DNA from 3 places in the Kocuria sp. BT304 genome. Region 3 is predicted to be linked to each of the others. Evidence: predicted binding sites of a transcription regulator. Region 3 holds the regulator's gene; each other region holds the start of a gene.
The links. Region 3 encodes HrcA, which represses chaperone genes, less so after heat shock. Its sites were predicted from a motif close to TTNGCACTCGNNNNNNNCGAGTGCNAA; they were not measured.
Positions count from the first base shown of each region.

Region 1: the regulator HrcA is predicted to act here: its motif matches at 2,470-2,496, upstream of groES (co-chaperone GroES).
Region 2: the regulator HrcA is predicted to act here: its motif matches at 2,108-2,134, upstream of DNL27_RS11975 (Hsp20/alpha crystallin family protein).

Region 1 covers NZ_CP030039.1:875,154-880,012, reverse strand. Annotated here, with positions in the region: gene groL (chaperonin GroEL) at 345-1,931, opposite strand; gene groES (co-chaperone GroES) at 2,042-2,338, opposite strand; gene DNL27_RS04020 (ABC transporter ATP-binding protein) at 2,748-3,503, opposite strand; gene DNL27_RS04015 (iron chelate uptake ABC transporter family permease subunit) at 3,500-4,555, opposite strand; gene DNL27_RS04010 (ABC transporter permease) at 4,653-4,859, opposite strand, start outside.
Region 2 covers NZ_CP030039.1:2,730,222-2,735,080, reverse strand. Annotated here, with positions in the region: gene DNL27_RS11985 (CDP-alcohol phosphatidyltransferase family protein) at 1-259, shown strand, start outside; gene DNL27_RS11980 (phosphatidate cytidylyltransferase) at 266-1,261, shown strand; gene DNL27_RS11975 (Hsp20/alpha crystallin family protein) at 1,526-1,999, opposite strand; gene DNL27_RS11970 (ChaB family protein) at 2,305-2,724, shown strand; gene DNL27_RS11965 (hypothetical protein) at 3,161-3,373, shown strand; gene DNL27_RS11960 (GNAT family N-acetyltransferase) at 3,534-4,013, opposite strand; gene DNL27_RS11955 (1-phosphofructokinase family hexose kinase) at 4,075-4,859, shown strand, end outside.
Region 3 covers NZ_CP030039.1:1,589,895-1,594,753, forward strand. Annotated here, with positions in the region: gene DNL27_RS07075 (GerMN domain-containing protein) at 1-545, shown strand, start outside; gene DNL27_RS07080 (16S rRNA (uracil(1498)-N(3))-methyltransferase) at 844-1,605, opposite strand; gene dnaJ (molecular chaperone DnaJ) at 1,602-2,744, opposite strand; gene hrcA (heat-inducible transcriptional repressor HrcA) at 2,811-3,824, opposite strand; gene DNL27_RS07095 (DUF3097 family protein) at 3,999-4,859, shown strand, end outside.

The DNA.
Region 1 (4,859 bases), 710 kb from region 3:
GCTATGCCAGGCGCGCAAGCGGGGCCAACCCGGGCACTGCTCGTGGGTCTCCCCGAACGGCCTCGTGCCCGGGCACCCCGGACGACGCCGCTCGTGCGGGAGCCGCGTGGCGTGGCACCCCCGCCGCGGGCAGCGCAGCGGCCCGCTCCGTGTGGAGCGGGCCCTCTCGCCGTCCCTGGCCCGGCGCGCGGTGCGCCCGGGAGAACGCCCGACGGCCCGAACGATCCCGGGCACGGCAACGGCGGCCCACTCCCTCGGGAGTGGACCGCCGTTGCGTTCACCCGCTCAGCCCGGGGCGCCCCCGCCGGAGCGGGCAGGGCACCCACGGGAGCGCGGGACCGGGATCAGTCCTCGTCCTGGTCCTTCTTCTCGGCGACGAGAGTCTCGGTGGTGAGCACCAGGGCCGCGATGGACGCCGCGTTCTGCAGGGCGGAACGGGTGACCTTCACGGGGTCGATGATGCCCGCCGAGAGCAGGTTCTCGTACTCGCCGGTCAGGGCGTTGTAGCCATTGCCCGGCTCCATCTCGGCCACGCGGGAGGCCACCACGTTGCCGTCCTGGCCCGCGTTCTCCGCGATCCAGCGCAGGGGCTGGGTCAGGGCGCGGCGGACGATGTTGACGGCCGTGGCGGCGTCGCCCTCGAGGCCGAGGTCCGTGCCGTTGAGGGACGCGGAGGCGTGGACCAGCGCGGAACCGCCGCCGGCCACGATGCCCTCCTCGAGCGCAGCACGCGTGGAGGACACGGCGTCCTCGATGCGGTGCTTGCGCTCCTTCTGCTCCACCTCGGTGGCGGCGCCGACCTTGATCACGGAGATGCCGCCGGCCAGGCGCGCGAGGCGCTCCTGCAGCTTCTCGCGGTCCCACTCGGAGTCCGTGCGGGCGATCTCGGAGCGGATCTCGGCCACGCGCTCGGCCACGGCGTCCGAGGACCCGGCACCGTCCACGAGCGTGGTCTGGTTCTTGGTCACCGTGATGCGGCGGGCGCGGCCCAGCTGGGAGAGCTCCACGCCCTCCAGGGAGATGCCGAGCTCCGGGGTGATCACGGTGGCATCCGTGAGCACCGCGAGGTCCTGCATGATCGCCTTGCGGCGGTCGCCGAAGCCGGGGGCCTTGAGGGCCACGACGTCCAGCGTGCCGCGCAGCTTGTTGACCACCAGGGTGGACAGGGCCTCGCCCTCGACGTCCTCCGCGATGATGGTCAGCGGCTTCTTGGCCTGCAGCACCTTCTCCAGCACGGGCATGAGGTCCTGGATGGCGGAGATCTTGCCCTGGAACAGCAGCACGTAGGTGTCGTCCAGGACGGCCTCCTGGCGCTCCTGGTCCGTGATGAAGGACGGGGACAGGTAGCCCTTGTCGAACTGCATGCCCTCGGTGACGTCCAGCTCCACCTCGGTGGAGGAGCCGTCCTCGATGGTGATCACGCCGTCCGTGCCCACGGTCTCGAAGGCGCGGGCGATCAGCTCGCCGATCTCCTCGGACTGGGCGGAGATCGCGGCCACGTGCGCCACGTCCTTGCCCTCCACGGGACGGGCGTTGTCGAGCAGGCGCTGGGACACGGTGGCCACCGCGGCCTCGACCCCGCGCTTGATGTCGCTGGGGGCGGCGCCCGCGGCCACGTTGCGCAGGCCCTCCTTCACAATGGCCTGGGCGAGCACCGTGGCGGTGGTGGTGCCGTCACCGGCGACGTCGTTGGTCTTGGTGGCCACTTCCTTGGCCAGCTGGGCGCCGAGGTTCTCGTACGGGTCCTCGAGCTCCACCTCACGGGCGATGGTCACGCCGTCGTTGGTGATGGTGGGCGCGCCCCACTTCTTGTCCAGGACCACGTTGCGGCCGCGGGGGCCGAGGGTGACCTTGACGGTGTCGGCCAGGCGGTTCACGCCGGCCTCGAGCGCTTTGCGAGCGGTGTCGTCGAACACCAACTGCTTGGGCATGTGAGTTGCTCCTTAGGGAACCGGGAAAGAGTGCGGAGACGACGTACGCGGTGCCCGCGCGGCCCGTTGCCGGGCGGTCGGGCACCGCGTACGAAAAGGGTGTGGAGAAGTTACTTCTCGATGACGGCCAGCACGTCGCGCGCCGGGAGCACCAGGTACTCCTCGCCGTTGTACTTGACCTCGGTCCCGCCGTACTTGGAGAAGATGACCAGGTCACCCTCGTTGACGTCCACGGGGATGCGGTTGCCCTTGTCGTCCACGCGGCCCGGGCCCACGGCCAGGACGGTGCCCTCCTGGGGCTTCTCCTTGGCGGTGTCCGGGATGACCAGACCGGAGGCGGTGGTCTGTTCAGCGGCCAGCGGCTGAACCACGATGCGATCCTCGAGGGGCTTGATGGAGACCGACACGATCTCTCCCTTTCTTCTAGGCGTGTGAGACGGTGTGCGTCCGCCGCGTGCCATGGGGTCCCATGACGGCGAGCGCCACAGGCCAGTTGGCGTGCCAACCGTCGTCGCGGTGCCGATTGAGCGCCTGGCCTTTAGCACCCTCCCTGGGAGAGTGCTAATAGCACTGTAGGGACGCGGGACGCGCCCGGTCAAGGCGCGCCCGCGCCACTCCCCTGTGGGCTGAACCGGGCCTCCGGGCACGTCCCGTCACGACGCCGCCCGGTCCCCTCGACCGCCTCGCCGCACCGTCCCCGGGGTCGCGCGAGCACGTTCCCGCAGCGCCGGCGCCCGGATCCCGCGCGGGGGCGGCCCGCTCCGTGCCCGGAGAGGGCGAGGTGGCGCGCCCGGGCGAGGAGCGGCGTCGTGACCCTCAGTAGTAGACCGCGAGCCGTCCGCCGGGGCCGTCGTGGCACGTGACCGGGGTGTCGAAGACGCGGGTGAGGGTCTCGTCCGTCATGATCCGGACGGGCGTGCCGAACTCCACGACCTTCCCGTCCTTGACCGCGCAGATCCGGTCCGCGTAGTGGCTCGCGAAGTTGATGTCGTGCAGCACGATCACCACGGTGCGCCCCAGCTCGTCCGCCACGCGGCGCAGGTGCTGCATCATGTGCACCGAGTGGCGCATGTCCAGGTTGTTCAGGGGCTCGTCCAGCAGCAGGTAGGCGGTCTGCTGGCACAGCACCATGGCCACGTAGGCGCGCTGGCGCTGCCCGCCCGAGAGCTGGTCCAGGTACCGGTCCTGGAGAGGGCCCAGGTCGAAGAACTCGATGGACTCGGAGATGATCCTCTCGTCCTCCTTGTTGATCCGCCCCCGCGTGTACGGGAAGCGGCCCAGGCCCACGAGCTGGCGCACCGTGAGCCGCGCCGTGAAGTGGTTCTCCTGGCGCAGCGTGGACACCACGGTGGCGAGCGTGCGCGGCGGGGTGGTGGTGACGTCGTGGCCGCCCACCACCACGGTCCCGGCGTCCGGGCCCAGCAGCCGGCCCATCATGGTCAGCAGGGTGGACTTGCCCGCCCCGTTGGGTCCCACGAGGGCCGTGATGCCGCCCTCGGGGATCTCCAGGTCCACCGGCCCGATGGCGGTGTCCGTCCCGTACTGCTTGATCAGTCCGTCCAGCCGGATCACAGTCTGCCCTTTCTCAGGATCACCACGAGGAACACGGTTCCGCCCACCAGCTCGATGATGATGGACACCGCGCCCTCCGCGTAGAAGACGTTCTTGAGGATGAAGTAGGCCCCGGAGAGCACCGCGAAGCCCAGCAGCACCGCCATGGGGAACACGAAGCGGTGCTCGTGGGTGTCCGCGAACTGGTAGGCCAGGGTGGCCACCAGGAACCCCAGGAACGTCATGGGCCCCACCAGGGAGGTGGACACCGCCATCAGCACCGAGACCCAGAACAGGGTGATCACCAGTTCCCTGCGGTGCTCCAGCCCCAGGTTCGTGGCCACGTCCCGCCCGGCGGCCATCACGTCCAGCCTCCGGGAGCGCAGCAGCAGCGCGGCGGTGCCCGCCGCGCACAGGGGCACCGCCAGCGGGAAGTAGGCGGGGTCCGCGTTGGACACAGAGCCGAAGAGCCGGGCGCTGAGCACGTCGAACTCGCTCGGTGACAGCAGCCGCTGCATGAACGTGGACAGTGACCCCAGCCCGCCGCCCAGCACGATGCCGATCAGCAGCATCACCTGCACGTTCGCATGCTTGCCGGACAGCAGCCGCCCGTACAGCACCAGGGCGAAGAGGACCATGAGGGCCACCTGCAGGGCGTACTGCGTGAGCCCCTGCACCGCGGAGACCCCCGCGACGCCCAGCGCGTACACCGCGGTGGTCTGCACCAGCACGTACAGGGACTCGAAGCCCATGATGGACGGGGTGACGATCCGGTTCTCGGCCGCGGTCTGGAAGGCCACGGTGGCCATGGCCTGGCACACGGCCACCACGGCGATCACCACCACGGCGCTCGCGCGAGCCCCGGCAATGCGCCAGAACCCCGCGGTGCCGAACGGCAGCGGGTTGGCCCACGTGAGGATCCCGGCGCAGAACAGCGCACCAGCGAGGGCCAGGGCCACCATGACGAGCCAGTACCGGCGCCGGTGGGCGGCGAAGGTGAACGCACGGGAGCCCCCGGCGGCGGGCCGGTCCGCACGGCGCCCGCAGCGGGCTCCTGCGGCAACGGAGGCCACGTGCCCGGGAACGGGTGCGGCCCCGGCAGGCGGCCGGGCGGCGTCGTGCCCGCGGGCCGGAGTGACCGGGGGACCGGCGGGGCGGCGGGAGCGCAGCTCAGACACGGCGGCGGCTCCTGAGCAGCAGCACGATGAACACGGCCGCTCCCACGACGCCCAGGATCAGCGAGACCGGGACTTCGAAGGGCATGATGACCGTGCGCCCGATCAGGTCGCACACCGTGACGAGCCCGATCCCCAGCAGGCACACCCACGGCAGGTTGGAGCGCAGGTCGTCCCCGCGGAACAGGGAGACCACGTTGGG
Region 2 (4,859 bases), 1.1 Mb from region 3:
CCTCGCGGTGCTCACCGCTTACGTGCGCACCCTGGGCGTGAGCGCGGGGTGCGCGCAGCAGTTCGGCGGGGTGCTGCCCAAGCAGCGGCGCATGTGGCTGCTCATGGCAGGGATCCTGCTGAGCGTCACCGACCCGTGGTGGGGGTGGCCGCGCGGGACCGTTCTGTGGGTCACGCTCGTGCTCGTGGTGCTGGGGTGCGCGCTGACCGTGGCCACCCGGCTGCGGGCCGTGGCGCGCGAACTGCGGGAGAAGGGGTAGGCCGTCATGATGATCGGACTGCTGGGCGGGCCCACGTGGTGGTTCCTCGCCGGACTGCTGGGGTTCCTGGTGCTGGCCACCGTGGTGGCGGAGCTGATGTACCGGCGCACGGCGTCGGAGGGGCTGCGAGCCACGCTGCTGAACGTGCGGCAGCGGATCTTCGCGTGGTGGATCATGGTGGCGGTGCTCGTGGGCAGCCTGGCGCTGGGGGAGACCGCCGTGGTGCTGCTGTTCCTCGCCCTGTCCCTGCTGGCCCTGCGGGAGTTCGCCAACCTGCTGCCGCCCGGGGAGCGGGACCGCCGGGTGCTGACGTGGATCCTGGTGGTCCTGGCCCCGCTGCACTTCTGGTTCGTGTGGGAGCACTGGTACGGGATGTTCGCCATCTTCATCCCGGTGTACGCGTTCCTGTTCCTACCCGTGCTGCTCGCGCTGTCCGGGCGCACGGAGTCCTTCCTGCACCGGGCCGCCCTGAGCCAGTGGGGTCTCATGGTGTGCGTCTACGCCCTGAGCTACCTCCCGGCCGTGCTGCAGCTGCCCGTGGCCATCCATCACGGCAAGGCCGCGGCGGACGGTTCCGCCGTGGGGTCTGGTGGCGTGGAGGCGGGGGCACTGCTGCTGTTCCTCGCGGTGGTGGTGCAGGGCTCGGACGTCCTGCAGTACCTCTGGGGCAAGACCATGGGCCGGCACCGGATCGCGCCCACCGTGAGTCCCAACAAGACGTGGGAGGGCTTCGTGGGCGGGGTCCTCTCCGCCACGGCCCTGGGCGCCGCGCTGTGGTGGCTGACCCCGTTCACCCCGTGGCAGGCCGGGGTGCTGGCCCTGGTCTCCTGCCTGCTGGGCTTCCTGGGCGGGCTCGTGATGAGCAGCCTCAAACGGGACCGCGGCATCAAGGACTTCGGCGCCCTCATCCCGGGTCACGGCGGGATCCTGGACCGGATGGACTCCCTGATCTTCGCGGCACCGGTGTTCTTCCACCTCACCCGGTTCTTCTTCGCGGGCTGAGCCGCGCACCACCGCGCACCGCCGCACAGCATGGGCGACGCCGCGCGCACCGCCGCACTCCACGGGCGACGCCGCGCACGCCGTCGCGGGCGGTCCCGGAGGAGGACCGGACATCGCGACGCCGCGTCGGCGGCTCCTCACGCGGTGGGACGGACGCTACGGGGCCCCGTGCGTGGAATCCCCGTCGGGCATGCCCGAGGGCCCGCGGGAGATCCCGCGGGCCCTCGTGGCTCACTCAGTGCATCCCGGGTGATGCCGGGGCGCTCAGCTCTCTGAGTCCTCGGAGGACTCGGTCTTCTGCTCCTGCTGACCGTTCTCCAGCACCACGCTGTCCTGGTTCTGGCCCGTGGCCACCTGGATCTTGCGCGGCTGGGACTTGGGGGACACAGGGATGGTCACGGTGAGCACGCCGTTGTCGTACGCGGCGGTGATGTTCTCCGTGTCGATGCCCTGGCCCAGGTTCAGCTGGCGGACGAAGGAGTGGTTGCGGCGCTCGCGCACGATCCACTTAGTGTCCTTCTCCGCGGAGGGCAGGCGGCGCTGCGCGCGAATGGTCAGCAGCTGGCCGTCCACGTCCACGTCCACGCTGGTGGGGTCGATGCCCGGGAGGTCCGCGGCGAGGTAGTAGTTGGAGCCCCGGCGGAACAGGTCCATGGGCATCTGCTCCAGGCCGTTGCGGGTGGAGAGGACCTGGTTGGCGAAGTTCTGGACCTCGGTGAACGGATCGAAAGTAGCCATGACAGTCATTCCTTCCATGTGCGTGACCTCCGTGGAGCGCTCGGCCGCTGGTGTCCGGATCCGGCGCTGTCACGTTTCTTGAGTCCCACTGACTCAACTACGAAAAATATAGCACTCGGTCCAGCAGAGTGCCAAGGGTTCGGGCACCTATCTTGAGCGGACTATGCTCAAGGCGAGCGGCGGTGCTTCCACGGACCCTCGCCCGGCCGTCACGGGAGGTGACGGGCCCGAAAGGGTGGGGCGGGCGGCGTCGTCGTTCCTAGAATCGAAGCACCGGAGACATCCCCGACAAGAAGGAGGACACCGTGCCGAAGGCGAAGAAGAACGGCCGCGCGCGGCAGGACGAGATTCCGTCCACGCTGCGCCGCTCCGACGAGAAGGCGCAGGACACGTTCGCGCAGGCGTACGACTCCGCACAGGAGAAGTACCAGGAGGAGTCCCGCGCGGCCCGCACGGCGTGGGCCGCGGTGAAGCACACCCACGAGAAGGTGGGGGGCCACTGGGAGCCCAAGGAGGAGAACGGCCCGTCGGACGCCAGCGCGGAAAAGGGTGGGCTCAACAAGGAGGACACCGCCGGCGGCGTGGACGCGAACGCCTCCAAGGAGCACCTCTACGAGATCGCCCAGGAGCTGGACGTCCAGGGCCGTTCGGGCATGACCAAGGACGAGCTGGTGGAGGCCATCGGGAAGGCGAACGACAAGAGGACGCGGGAGGCGCGGGACTGAGGTGACGCGAAGCGTGAACTCCGGTTCCTGTGCATCGGGACCGCCTCCCCTCAGCTCGAACCAGGGGTTTTCTCGGCAGTCATCGGTGTCGCGCCCCGCACTACGCTTCACGAAGGGCCCGGTACGAGCTCTACTCCCACGTCTTTGTTGATGAGTCCAAAGTGGGCGGCTACTACGTGGTGGCAAGCACGGTTGCCGCCGGAGACGTGAACCGCGCCCGAAAGGCTGTTCGGTCCTTGGCGCTGTCTGGTCAGAAGAGGATCCATTTTACCGATGAACGCGATGACCGCCGCAAGAAGCTGCTGAAGGAGTTCTCCGCCCTCGACACCGTGGTGAACGTGTACGTGGCGCGAGGGCTCAGAGACAAGGAAGCCAGGCCGCTGTGTCTGGGGCCCTCGCGCGAGATGCTGCGGCCAGCGGCGCGGACCACTTGTGGGTGGAAAAGGACGAGTCTTCGTATGCCCACGACAAGAAGATCATCGGGCAGGCGCTCCAGTCCTCCGAGAACCGACCGCGCTACGACTTTCCCAGGGCGCACGAAGAGACACTGCTCTGGGTGTCCGATGCCGTGGCGTGGTGCTACCAGAAGCGTGGCCGCTGGACGGGATTGGCCGCTCCGCTGGTGGCTGACGTGGTGGAGCTGACCTGACCTGTTATAAGCGCCTGTTAAAAGCGCGAGCCAGGCTCGTCGGACCGTGCGGATGACTGCCTGGCCTACTTCTCGGCGCTGGTGCTCCTCGCGAGTCCCACTATGGCCACCCCCGGGTCGGACGTCACGCCCTTGAGCGGCCACACGGGCCACCTCCGCCCTAGAGCACCCGCCCCAGGAACACCGAAGCGGTGGTGTCCCGGTGGAAGGACTCCACCGGTTCGTAGCCGCGGTTGCGGAACATCGCGATGCCCTCGGTCATCTCGGGGTTCAGGGAGACCACCGCGGTGCTGGCGCCGAAGGAGCGCACCTTGTTCTCGAGCGCCCGGACCAGGGTGCGGGCGTGGCCCCGGCCGCGGTGCTCCGGCGCCACCCAGATCCGGCGCAGCTCTACGCGGTCGTCGTCGATCCTGCGGACCGCGCCGCACGCGATCACCTCGCCCGTGACCAGGTCGGTCATCAGGAAGAAGTCCCCGTGGGGCGGGGTGACGTCCTCGGGGCCGGTCACCTCGGTGAGCTCGGGGTCGAACCCGCCGTCGATGCGGTGGTCGAGCTCGCTGAAGTACGCGCCCAGGGCCGCCAGGGTGTGCTCGCTGGCGGCCTGGCCCTCCACGATGCGGACCGGTGCGGTGGAATTCATCCCACCATGGTGGCACCTCGGTGTGCTGTTCACCAGGGACCGCGTGCGGTAGCTTTCGTGCGTGACCGATACCCGTTCCGGCGCCGCACCGCGCCTCTCCGTCCTGGTGCCCACCCCGCTGCTGATCACGGAGATCACGGAGCCCGCCGCGTACCGCAACCGCAGCGCCCACGAGTCGGACGTGCACATGCACCCGGGCGGGCAGGGGCTGTGGGTGGCCCGCATGGCCGGTTCCCTGGGCGCGGACGTCTCGGTGAACGGGCCGTTCGGCGGTGAGCTGGGCACCCTGATCCGTTCCATGCTGGACGGGCTCGGCATGCAGGTCAACGCCGTGCGCTACGGGTACGGCAACGGCGGCTACGTGTACGACCTGCGCGGGGAGGACCGGGAGACCGTGGCCCACATGCCGCCGCCGGAGCTCTCCCGCCACGAGCTGGACGATCTCTACGGCACGGCGTTCGTGGACGCCCTGGCCTCGGACGTCCTCACGGTCACGGGCGCGGAGCCCGGGGACGTGGTGCCGGCCTCCTTCTTCGGACGTCTCATCCGGGACACCCGGGACGCCGGGACCACCGTGGTCGCGGACCTCAGCGGCGCCCCGGCCCTGGCCGCGGTGGCCGCGCACGTGGACGTGCTCAAGATCAGCCACGAGGAGGTCCGGGACCTGGACCTCGGCTCGGACGACACCCCCGAGTCCCTCGTGGATGCCGGGCGGGCGCTCGTGGAGCGGGGCGCGGGCGCCGTCGTCGTCTCGCGCGCCAAGGACCCGGCGCTGCTCGTGGAGCAGGACTCCGTGCGGGAGGTCTGCGCGCCGTCCATCACGCCGCTGGACCACCGCGGGGCCGG
Region 3 (4,859 bases):
CCCCGAGCGGAACGGTCACCGTGGACCTTCCCGCCGCCGCGGTCGCCGCGCAGCTATCGGAAGAGGACGCGCGGATGGCGCTGCAGCAGATGGTGTACACCGTCTCGGCGGCGGCCGTGACCGCGGGTCTGCTGGACGCCTCGACGGCCAAGGAGGTCCGCATCCTGGTGGACGGGCGCACCGGCTACCGGGCGTTCGGCTCCGTGGACCTCAACGACCCCCTCACCCGCGATCCCGCGGTGGCCGCGCCCATCTGGCTCGTCGACCCGCAGACCGGCGCGGACCCGGGCAGCCCCGTCACGGTGTTCGCGCGCGTCCTGCCGTCGGTGCACAACGTGCGCTGGGAGATCGTCTCGGGCGAGCGCCGGGTCAAGGGGGACTCCGTCAAGGCGGCCAGCCCGGGCACGGATCCCACCGTGGGCACCGAGCTGCGCACCACCGTGGACCTCGCCCCCGGGAAGTACACGTTCCGGGTGGTCGGCACCGACGACCACGGGACCACCCTGACCGACGACCACGAGGTCACGGTCTCCTCGGGCCGCTGATCCCCGCGCCAGCGGGAACGAGGCCGTCGATGTGTCCTCGCCCAACGAGGTCACGCGTTGATCCCGGCGCCCGCGGGAACGAGGTGACCGGGCGGCGTCGTCAGCGCGCGGCACCGGGAGCGCGCCCGTTCGGCGCCGCGTCCCGTCGAGGATCACGAGGCCGCCCGCTCGCCGCGGTGCCCTGCGGCGGCTTCAGCTGCGGCCGCGCACCAGACCCCTCGATCCGAGAGACGGGCACCGTCAGGCGCGGCCCGGGAACCCGGGCCGGCCGGACCGGGCACGTTCGCCCGTGGTGAGGTCAGTCCCAGAAGCCGAGCACGGCGTTGAGCGCCGCGAGGGCCGCCGGTCCGGCGCTCGAGGAGCGCATCACCGTGGTGCCCAGCCGCACCGGCCGGGCACCGGCCTCCTGCAGCGCGGCCAGCTCACCGTCCGAGATGCCGCCCTCGGGTCCCACGACCACGGCGATCCGCTCGCGGTCCCGCCACGCGGCGGCGTGGGCGGTGGACCAGGGGGTCGCGACGCTCTCGTGCAGCACGAGCCACAGCGTCTCCGGCTCCGCCCGCACGAGCTCGGCGAGACCCTCGGTGTCCACCCACGGGGCCAGCTCGGGCCAGTGGGCGCGCCGGGACTGCTTGGCGGCTGACGCGAGGGTGGCCTCCCACTTGGCCATGGTCTTGGCGGCGCGCTCCGCGCGCAGCCGCACGATGCTGCGCTCGGCCTGCCACGCCACCACGCGGTCCGCCCCGAGCTCGGTGGCGGACTCGACGGCCTGCAGGTCCCGGTCACCCTTGGCGAGGGCCTGCACGAGGGTGAGTGAGGGCGCGGTGACCGGCTCCCGGGTGACGGAGTCCACGGCCACGGTCATCCGGTCCCGCTCCCCCGCCGTGAACATGCAGCCCGCGCGGGTGCCCCTGCCGTCGACGAGGTCGAGGGGCTCACCGGCACGCAGCCGGCGCACGGTCACCGCGTGCCGGGCCTCCGGGCCCGTGACCTCCAGGGTCCCGCCCGGGGCCGCCGCGGCGAGCTCCGGGGCGGGGACGTGGAAGACCGGGTTCGTCACTGCTCGTTGAACCGGCCGCGCAGCCGGGAGAAGAACCCGCCGGAGTGGGAGGTGCTCACCGTGGTGCCGTCCGCGGAGTCCTCGTCGCGCAGCTCGGCGAGACGCTGCATCAGCTCACGCTGCTCACCGGTGAGGTTGCGGGGCGTCTCCACCTCGAAGTGCACCTGCAGGTCCCCGCGGCCCTTGCCGCGCAGGTGGGTCACGCCGAGGTGGTCCAGGGTGACCGTGGCCCCGGACTGGGTCCCGGGCTCGACCGAGACGGTGCGCGTGCCGTCGAAGGTCTCCAGGGTCACCGTGGTGCCCAGGGCCGCGGCGGTCATGGGGATGCGCAGCCGCGCGTGGAGGTCGTCCCCCTCGCGGTGGAACGTGGGGTCCGGGTCCACCTTCAGCTCCACGAAGAGGTCCCCGTTGGGGCCACCGGCGGTGCCTGCCTCGCCCTGCCCGCCCAGCCGGATCCGGTTGCCGGACTGGATGCCGGCCGGGATCTTCACGGTCAGCGGCCGGCGGTCCCGCACTCGGCCCTCGCCGTAGCACTCGTGGCACGGGTGCTCCACCACGGTGCCGAAGCCGTTGCACTGCGAGCACGGGGCCTGCGTGGTCACCATGCCCAGGATGGACTGGCGCTGGTACTGCATGTGGCCGGAGCCGTGGCACATGCTGCACGTGGTGGGGCTGGTGCCGGGCTGGCAGCAGGAGCCGTTGCACGTGGGGCACACCACGGCGGTGTCCACCGTGATGTCCTTCTCCACGCCGAACACGGCGTCCTTGAGCGAGACCCGCACGTTGATCAGTGCGTCCTGGCCCTGCTGGGTGCGGGAGCGGGGGCCGCGCTGGCCACCGGCGCCGGCGCCCTGGAAGAAGGTCTCGAAGATGTCCGAGAAGCCGAAGCCGGTGCCGGGGAAGCCCCCGCCGAATCCGGTGTCCGTGCCGTTCTCGTTGCCCGTGGCGTCGTACACACGGCGCTTCTCGGGGTCCGAGAGGACGTCGTTGGCGTGAGAGACGCGCTTGAACTCCTCCGCGGCCTCCGGGGAGGGGTTCACGTCCGGGTGGAGCGAGCGGGCCTTCTTGCGGTAGGCGCGCTTGATCTCTTCGGCGCTGGCGTCACGGCTCACGCCGAGGGTTTCGTAGTGGTCGCTCACGATGTCGTCGCTTCTGCTTTCGTCGGGTCTGTGGTCTGTGGTTCGTACGGTCTGCGCGCGGGCGCGTCAGTCCCCGAGGTTCCGGGACAGGTAGCGGGCCACCGCGCGCACGGCGGCCATGGTGGTGGGGTAGTCCATGCGGGTGGGCCCCACCACGCCCACCTTGGAGGCGGCGTGCGGACCGTAGCCGGTGGCCACCACGGAGGCTTCTGCCAGCGGGTCGTCGCACTCCTCGGAGCCGATGCGCACCGCCACCCCGCGCTCGTCCTGCTGCATGGCGGACAACAACCGCAGCATGGTGACTTGTTCCTCCAGCGCCTCCAGCACCGGGGAGATGCTCTGGGGGAAGTCCCCGCTGAAGCGGGCCAGGTTGGCGGTGCCGGCCATCACCAGCCGGTGCTCGTCCGACGCCGCCGCGAGCACCGCCAGTGCCTCGCTCACCCGGTCCCCGGCGTGCCGCAGCGCCTCGGGCAGCTCCTCGGCCAGTCCGGCCACGCGGCCGGGCACGGTCTCCAGGGTGCTGCCGAGAACGCGCGCGAGCACGCGGGCCCGCAGCTCGAGCAGCTGCACCTGGTCCAGGGGCTCGGCGAGCTCCACCGCACGCTGGGCCACCCGCCCGGACGTGGGGATGAGGATGACCAGCACGGTGCCGGCACCCACGTCCACGAGCTCCACGTGGCGCACGGTGATCCCGGCGCGCACGGGGTACTGGATCACGGCCGCCTGGTGCGTGAGCTGGGCGAGCAGCCGCACGGTGCGCTCCATGACGTCGTCGAGGTCGTGGGCGCCCTCCAGGAACACCTGGATGGCCCGGCGCTGGGCACCCGTGAGGGGCTGCAGCGCGGCGATCTGGTCCACGAACACGCGGTACCCCCGGTCCGTGGGGATCCGCCCGGAGCTCGTGTGCGGAGCCACGATCAGCCCGGCCTCCTCGAGGGCAGCCATGTCGTTGCGCACGGTGGCGGAGGACACCGGAAGCCGGTGGCGCTCCACGAGGGCCTTGGAGCCCACCGGTTCCCGCGAGTGGACATAGTCCTCCACGATCGCCCGCAGGATCTGCACCCGGCGCGGGTTCTCCATGCTCCTCACCTCCCGTGGCTCGTGGGTCGGCGGGTCCGTGCCCGCCGTGGCCGACCACTAATTTTGGCACTCATCCGCGCACAGTGCTAATCCCGGTGCCCGCCACGGGCCGGGCAGGGCCCCGGGTTTTGGTACGCTCGCCGCTGATCCAGCCACCGGCACGAGGAGCAGACCGTGAACGCACCCGGGTGGGGCTGGGGCCCCCAGGACCTCAGCAGCCCCGAGGTCTCCCGCACCGGCCCGTCGTCCCGGGAGCTGCCGGTGGAGCGGGACATGGTGCTCGAGGACGTCGAGACCGGGTGGGTGGGCGCCGTCGTGAGCGTGGAGACCATCGGCGGGATGCGCGTGGTGGGCCTTGAGGACCGCCACGGGCGCGTCAAGACCTTCCCCCTGGGCCCGGGCTTCCTGCTCGACGGCGAACCGGTTCGCCTCACTCCCCCGGCCACGACGCCCGCCCCCGCCGCCAGGCGCATCACCCGCTCCGGGTCCGTGGCCGTGGAGAACCTGCGCGCCTCGGTGGCCAAGGAGTCCCGCGTGTGGGTCGAGGGGTACCACGACGCCGAGCTGGTCGCCAAGGTGTGGGGCCACGACCTCGCCGTGGAGGGGATCGTGGTGGAACCGCTGCACGGCATCGACGACCTCCCCGGGGCCATCCGGGACTTCACCCCGGGCCCGCAGCGGCGCCTCGGGATCCTCGTGGACCACCTGGTGCCCGGGTCCAAGGAGTCCCGCATCGCGCAGCAGGCCATGCGCGTGCCCGGAGCGGTGGACAACGTGCTGATCCTCGGGCACCCCTACGTGGACATCTGGCAGGCCGTGAAGCCCTCCGCCCTCGGGATCCCCGCGTGGCCCGTGATCCCGCGCGGCGTGGACTGGAAGACCGGCATGGCCAAGGCGCTCGGACTGCCCCACCGCACGCCGCAGGACGTGGGACGGGCCTGGCAGCAGATCCTCACGCGCGTGGACAGCTACGCGGACCTGGAGCCCGCCCTGCTGGGGCGCGTGGAGGAGCTCATCGACTTCCTCACGGCGCAG